DNA from 2 places in the Luteimonas sp. YGD11-2 genome. Region 2 is predicted to be linked to the other one. Evidence: riboswitches for the same ligand, from Rfam matches in the RefSeq annotation. Region 2 holds a riboswitch; the other holds the start of a gene.
What was found. A riboswitch is a leader RNA that binds a small molecule or an ion and turns the genes downstream of it on or off. The one in region 2 is predicted to bind cobalamin.
Positions count from the first base shown of each region.

Region 1: another riboswitch for cobalamin. It lies ahead of ERL55_RS14580 (ribonucleoside-diphosphate reductase subunit alpha); the one in region 2 lies ahead of ERL55_RS13155 (TonB-dependent receptor).

Region 1 is NZ_CP035376.1:3,168,419-3,171,823, forward strand. Features, by position in the region: gene ERL55_RS14575 (S9 family peptidase) at 1-1,108, shown strand, start outside; cobalamin riboswitch at 1,190-1,406, shown strand; gene ERL55_RS14580 (ribonucleoside-diphosphate reductase subunit alpha) at 1,576-3,405, shown strand, end outside.
Region 2 is NZ_CP035376.1:2,831,997-2,835,401, forward strand. Features, by position in the region: gene ERL55_RS13145 (malonic semialdehyde reductase) at 1-305, opposite strand, end outside; gene ERL55_RS13150 (mitochondrial fission ELM1 family protein) at 405-1,400, shown strand; cobalamin riboswitch at 1,621-1,872, shown strand; gene ERL55_RS13155 (TonB-dependent receptor) at 2,040-3,405, shown strand, end outside.

The DNA of each region.
Region 1 (3,405 bases), 340 kb from region 2:
GCTGGCGGCGATCGGCCCCGGCGAGGCTTCGATCAACACCCGCACGCTCGACGACAGCAAGTGGATCGTGGCCTATTCGGCCGCGGAGTCGCCGCTGGAGTACTACCTCTACGACCGCGCCGACGGCGGCACGCTGACCCACCTGTTCTCCGGCCGCCCGGCACTGGCCGGGCAGCCGCTGGTGCCGATGTGGCCGCAGGAACTGACCTCGCGCGACGGCAAGACGCTGGTGAGCTACCTGACGCTGCCCGCGCATGCGGATCCGGATGGCGACGGCAAGGCGGACCAGCCGGTGCCGATGGTGCTGCTGGTGCATGGTGGCCCGTGGGCGCGCGACGTCTACGGCTACAGCAGTTATGACCAGTGGCTGGCCAACCGCGGCTATGCGGTGCTCAGCGTGAACTTCCGCGGCTCCACCGGCTTCGGCAAGGCGTTCACCAACGCCGGCGACGGCGAGTGGGCGGCGAAGATGCACGACGACCTCATCGACGCCGTGCAGTGGGCGGTCGGCGAGGGCGTCACCACCCAGGACAGGGTCGCGATCATGGGCGGCAGCTACGGTGGCTATGCAACGCTGGTGGGCCTGACCTTCACCCCGGACACCTTTGCCTGTGGCGTCGACATCGTCGGCCCCGCCAACCTCAACACCCTCCTGTCGACGGTGCCGCCGTACTGGGCGAGCTTCTACCAGCAGCTGGTGCGGCGCATGGGCGACCCGGAGACCGAGGAAGGCAAGGCCTGGTTGACCGAGCGTTCGCCGTTGTCGCGGGTGGATGCGATCCGCAAGCCGCTGCTGATCGGCCAGGGCGCCAACGATCCGCGGGTGAAGCAGGACGAGAGCGACCAGATCGTCAACGCGATGACCGAGAAGAACATCCCGGTCACGTACGTGCTGTTCCCCGACGAGGGCCACGGGTTCGCCCGCCCGGAGAACAACAAGGCCTTCAATGCGGTGGCGGAAGGTTTCCTGTCGCAGTGCCTGGGCGGCCGCGCGCAACCGATCGGCAACGACTTCGCCGGCTCCAGCATCACCGTGCCCACCGGGGCCGACGGTGTGCCGGGCCTGGCGGAGGCGATGCAGTCGCACACCCAGGACGTGCGCCGGTGATGGTCGGGGCGCGGAGCGGCATGCTCCGCGCCCCGACTCCGGATCCTTCGACATTTTGTATTGACCGGCGTTGCCGACCCCCATATCTTGTGCCGGGTCGGTTCCGCACGCTTTGCGTCGCGGATGAAAAGGGAAGCCCGGTGACGCCTCACGGCCACTCCGGCACTGCCCCGCAGCGGTAATCGGGAACGAACCCGCCACCAGCACTGGAGCACGGCTCCGGGAAGCGGCGGGCCAGGTGGAAGCCAGGCTTCCGTGCCCGTGAGTCCGAAGACCTGCCGACAGCCGCGCGCCTGCACGCCGCGCGGTGCCGGCCGCGGAATCTCCGGGGGGAGATGGCTGGTGGAGCAGGGTCCGGGCGCCGCCGCGCGTCCCCGGATCTGCGACGCCGCTCGTCCACCCTCCGCCTCCAACGCCACGCCCGCCTGCGAGGGACAGGCCGGCCGTGCGCCACCTCTGGAGGACGCATGCACCACGACGACACCCACCTGGCCGAGCCCGCGACGCCGGCCGGCGCGCCATCCGTCGCCCACCCCGATGACAACGTGCCGCTGCCGCCGGCCGCGCATTCCGCACCGGCGATATCCGCACCGCCCGCTGCGACCTGGATCACCAAGGACGCCGGCAACCGCCGCACCCCGTACGACCGCGCGCGCCTGGAACGCGGCATCGACCGCGTGCACGCCGAGTTCCCGCAGCTCGACATCGCCGACTACAAGCGCAGCGTGTTCGGCTTCGTCGAGCGCAAGGAAGCGGTCAACGCCGACGACCTCACCGACCATCTGATCCGCGAGGCCGAGGCCCGCGTCGATGTCACCGCGCCGGAGTGGGAATTCTTCGCCGCCCGCCTGTACCTGCATCGCCTGTACAAGCGCGCCAGCCGCAACCGCTTCTACGATGCCGGTGAGAAGTACGGCTCCTACGTCGGCCTGCAGGAGTCGCTGGCCGACCGCAACATCTATTCCAACGACATCCTGCGCGCCTACTCCAAGGAAGAGCTGCAGGAAGCCGGCCGCATGATCGAGCCCGAGCGCGACAAGCTGTTCGCCTACAACGGCCTGTACCTGCTGGCCACGCGGTATCTGGCCACCGACACGTCGCGCGCCGTGTTCGAACTGCCGCAGGAGCGCTGGCTGACCATCGCCCTGTACCTGATGCAGAACGAGACCCGCGGCGGCCGCGAGCGCCGCATGCAGCTGGTCGGCGAGGCCTACTGGGCGCTGTCGAACCTGTACATGACCGTGGCGACGCCGACGCTGCAGAACGCCGGCAAGGTCGGCGGCCAGCTGTCGTCGTGCTTCATCGACACCGTCGACGACAGCTTGCAGGGCATCTACGACTCCAACACCGACATCGCCCGCGTCTCCAAGGGCGGCGGCGGCGTGGGCGCGTACATGGGCTATGTGCGTTCCAGCGGTTCGGCGATCCGCGGCGTGCCCAACTCCTCGGGCGGCGTGGTGCCGTGGATCAAGCAGCTCAACAACACCGCCGTGTCGGTGGACCAGCTGGGCCAGCGCAAGGGCGCGGTGGCGGTGTATCTGGACGTGTGGCACCGCGACATCGAGAACTTCCTCGACCTGCGGCTCAACAACGGCGACCAGCGCCTGCGCGCGCACGACGTGTTCACCTCGATCTGCATCCCCGACCTCTTCATGGAAGCGGTCGAGCGCCGCGGCGACTGGTACCTGTTCGACCCGCACGAAGTCCACAAGATCAAGGGCTTCTACCTGCAGGATTTCTTCGACGAAACGCGCGGCGATCCGAACGGAAGCTTCCGCCGTCGTTACGAGGAAGTCGTCGCCGACGAGCGCATCAGCCGCAAGACCGTCAAGGCGATCGACATCTTCAAGCGGATCATGGTCTCGCAGCTCGAGACCGGGAATCCCTTCATGTTCTACCGCGACGAAGTGAACCGGAAGAACCCGAACAAGCACGTCGGCCGCGTGTACTCGTCGAACCTCTGCACCGAGATCCTGCAGAACATGAGCCCGACGAAGATGATGCAGGAGATCATCTCCGGCAATCAGATCGTCACCACCAGGCAGGCCGGCGACTTCGTCGTGTGCAACCTGTCGTCGGTGAACCTGGGCCGCGCGGTCGTGCCGCAGCAGGGCCAGGGCGACCTGATCACCGACGTGCTCGAACGCCTGATCCCGATCCAGGTGCGCATGCTCGACAACGTGATCGATCTCAACCAGCTCCCGGTGCCGCAGGCCACGATCACCAACCAGAAGTACCGCGCGATCGGCCTCGGCACGTTCGGCTGGCATCACCTGCTGGCGCAGAAGGGCATCCAG
Region 2 (3,405 bases):
GTATGCGGGAACAGGTACGGCAGCTTCTCGTGGAAGTCGAGGTCATGGCCGACGATCACCACCACCGGCGCCGACAGCGTCTTCTCCCGATTGCCCTCCGACAGCGCCGGGGCGAGCTTCTGCTTCGCCTCGTCGGACCGTACGAACACGAAACGCGCCGGACACTGGTTGGCGCTGGTCGGCCCCCACTTCACCAGTTCGTACAGCCGCTGCAGGGTGGCGTCGTCGATCCCGCCGGTGAAGCGGTTGTAGGTGCGTGCGGTGCGGAAGAGCTGGTCCAGGGCAGTCGCGTCGAGCGCCTTCATCGTGCGTGGGTCCTTTGCGGCGATGCCGCGCGTGTGAACAGGCCCGCAGTGTAGAGTCCCGGCCGCAGGGCTGCCGAGCCCGGGTCGCAACGCAAGGTCATGCCACTGGAACGCACGCCCGCGCAATTCAAGGACCACGTCGTGGATGCGGCGATCTGGACCCTCACCGACGGCAACGCCGGCAACGTGCGCCAGGCCGATGCGCTGGCGGCCGCGCTCGGCGGGCCAACCCGCGGCTTCACGCTTGCCGCGCGCGCGCCATGGCGCGTGGCGGCACCGCGCATGCTGCCGCGTGCACGGGGTGCATTCGGCGATGCCTGGGCACAGGCGCTGGCGCAGCCGCCGCGGCTGGCGATCGGCTGCGGCCGCCAGGGCGCGCTGGCCACGCGGCTGGCCGGCCGTGCCGGCGCGCGCACCGTGCAGATCCTCGATCCGCGCATCGACCCGTGCCACTGGGACCTGGTGATCGCACCCGATCACGACGGTCTGCGCGGCGAAAACGTACTGACCGTGACCGGCAGCCTGCATCCGGTCGACGATGCCTGGCTCGACGCGGCCCGCGTTGCGCACCCCGCGCTGGGCGCGCTGCCCGGCCCGCGCACCGCGTTGCTGCTGGGCGGGCCGAGCCGGCATGTCGGGTTCGACGTGGCCGCGTTCGAGCGGCTGGCGGCGATGCTGCTGCCGCGCATCGCCGCCGAGGGCGGCAGCCTGCTGGCCACGGTGTCACGGCGCACGCCGGCCGACGTCGTCAGCGCACTGCGCGCACGCGTGGCCGATCTTCCCGGCGTGTGCTGGACCGGCCCCGGCGATGGCGCGAACCCCTATGCCGGACTGCTGGCCTGGGCCGATCGCATCGTCTGCAGCGCGGACTCGGTCAACATGCTGTCGGAGGCGAGTGCGACGCGGGCGCCGGTGTTCGTCGCCGAACCCGGGCGCGTGCGCGGACGTCCGCGGCAGTTCATCGATGCGCTGCTGTCGCGCGGGCGCGTGCGCGCGCTGGATGCGGCACTGGAACCATTCGACGCCGAGCCTCTGCGCGAGACCGCGCGCATCGCCGTGGTGGTGCGGGCACGCCTGGGGATCGACCCCGGCTGAGCTGACTGCAGGATCCTGCACGGAACGGATCCTGCGCAAGCGGATGCCTGGCAGCAGTCGTGCGGGGAGCGGCGTTTGGGCGATCGCGCTACCCGCAAGCCCGCCGTCACCGCAGGCATTTCGTGGCCGAAGCCGCTCCCACATGTCCATCCCAGGAGTACTCCATGGGTTCCCATGGGAGTTCGCCGGGCCGCTGCCGCGGGTGCTGCGGCCTTTGACGTACAATCGCCGCGCTTCAGGTGACCCGGCTTTGGCCGGGTTGGACACGCCAGTGTCCAACGGGAAGCCGGTGACGCGCGCGGAGATCTCCGCCGCCATTCCGGCGCTGCCCCCGCAACGGTAAGCGAGTCGAGGCGCCGCCTCCGCCACTGTGGTCCCGCGCAAGCGGCCCATGGGAAGGCGCGGCGCCGGGGCCGGTCCACGACCGGTCCACTCGCGAGCCCGGAGACCGGCCTGGAGCGGGCCCCGGCCCGAGCGGTTGCCGATGCGGTGGGCATCGAGGCTGCGCGATGCGCGTGCGCGTGCATCCGTGCCTCGCGCCTGTCTGTTGCGTGCACCCGTGCGGGTCGATCGCGGGCAGTCGCATCCAGCGCCTGCCTCCACACGACACGCGTGCGAGGGTGCGCGCGAGGAGTTTCCATGCACGTCCGACCGTTGTTCCTGGCGATCGCCGCCAGCGTCCCATTCGTTCCGATGACCGGCCACGCCGTGACTGCCGCGGCAGACCTGGATGAGATCGTCGTCACCGGCACCCGGCTGCCCGTCACGCTCGCCGACAGCATCTCGCCCACCGAGGTGATCGATCGCGCCGAGATCGAACGCACCCAGCCGCTGGACCTGCCGGAGCTGCTCCAAGGGCGTGCCGGCATCAACCTGGTGAACAACGGCGGGCCGGGCAAGCAGACCTCGCTGTTCATGCGCGGCGCGGGCTCCAACCAGATCCTGGTGCTGGTGGATGGCATCCGCATCGGATCCGCCACCGCCGGCCTGCCTGCGCTGCAGGACATTCCCGTCGAACAGATCGAACGCATCGAGATCGTACGCGGACCGCATTCCAGCCTGTACGGCGCCGATGCGATCGGCGGCGTCATCCAGATCTTCACCCGCCGCGACCGCGGTGCATTGCGGCCGCGTCTGCACCTCGGTGCGGGCAGCGACAACCTGCGCCGGGCCGGTGCCGGCATCGGTGGCGGCAGCGAACGTGCGTGGTTCGGTGCGGACGTCGCCTACACCCGCACCGATGGCATCAACTCGTGCCGCGGGCGCGGGCCGGATCCGGCTGATCCGTACGACTTCGGCGCCGGCTGCTTCACCGACGAACCCGACGACGACGGCTACCGCAACCTGTCGACCAGCGTGCTTGGCGGAGTGGCGCTGGCCGAACACTGGACCCTCGATGCGCATCTGCTGCGCGCCGAAGGAGAGAACGAATACGACGGCAGCTGGGCGAACTACTCGGAGGTCGTCCAGCAGGTGGCCGGCGCCACCCTGGACTATGCGCCGGCCAGCGGCTTCGGCCTCCGCTCGAGCGTGGGCCGCAGCACCGACCGGACCGACGACTACGCCGACGGCATCCACGTCGCCGAATTGCGCACCCGTCGCGACCAGGCCACCGTCCAGGCGAACCTGCCGCTGGGCACCACGCAGACCGCGGCGGTCGGCATCGACTGGCTGCGCGACCGGATCGACGGCACCTCCGGGTACGACGTGGCATCGCGGGACAATCTCGGCGTGTTCGCGGTCTGGACGGGCCGCTTCGGCGCACACCACATCGAGGCCAGCGCGCGGCACGACGACAACGAACAGTTCGGCGGCCACGCCACCGGCAGCCTCGGCTGGGGCCTGTCGCTCGCGCATGACCTGCGCCTCAATGCCAGCTTCTCAACGGGTTTCCGCGCTCCGAGCTTCAACGACCTGTACTACCCCGGCTTCGGCAACGCCGGCCTGCAGCCCGAGGAATCGAAGAACCTGAACCTCGGAGTCAGCCAGGCCCGCAACGCCTGGC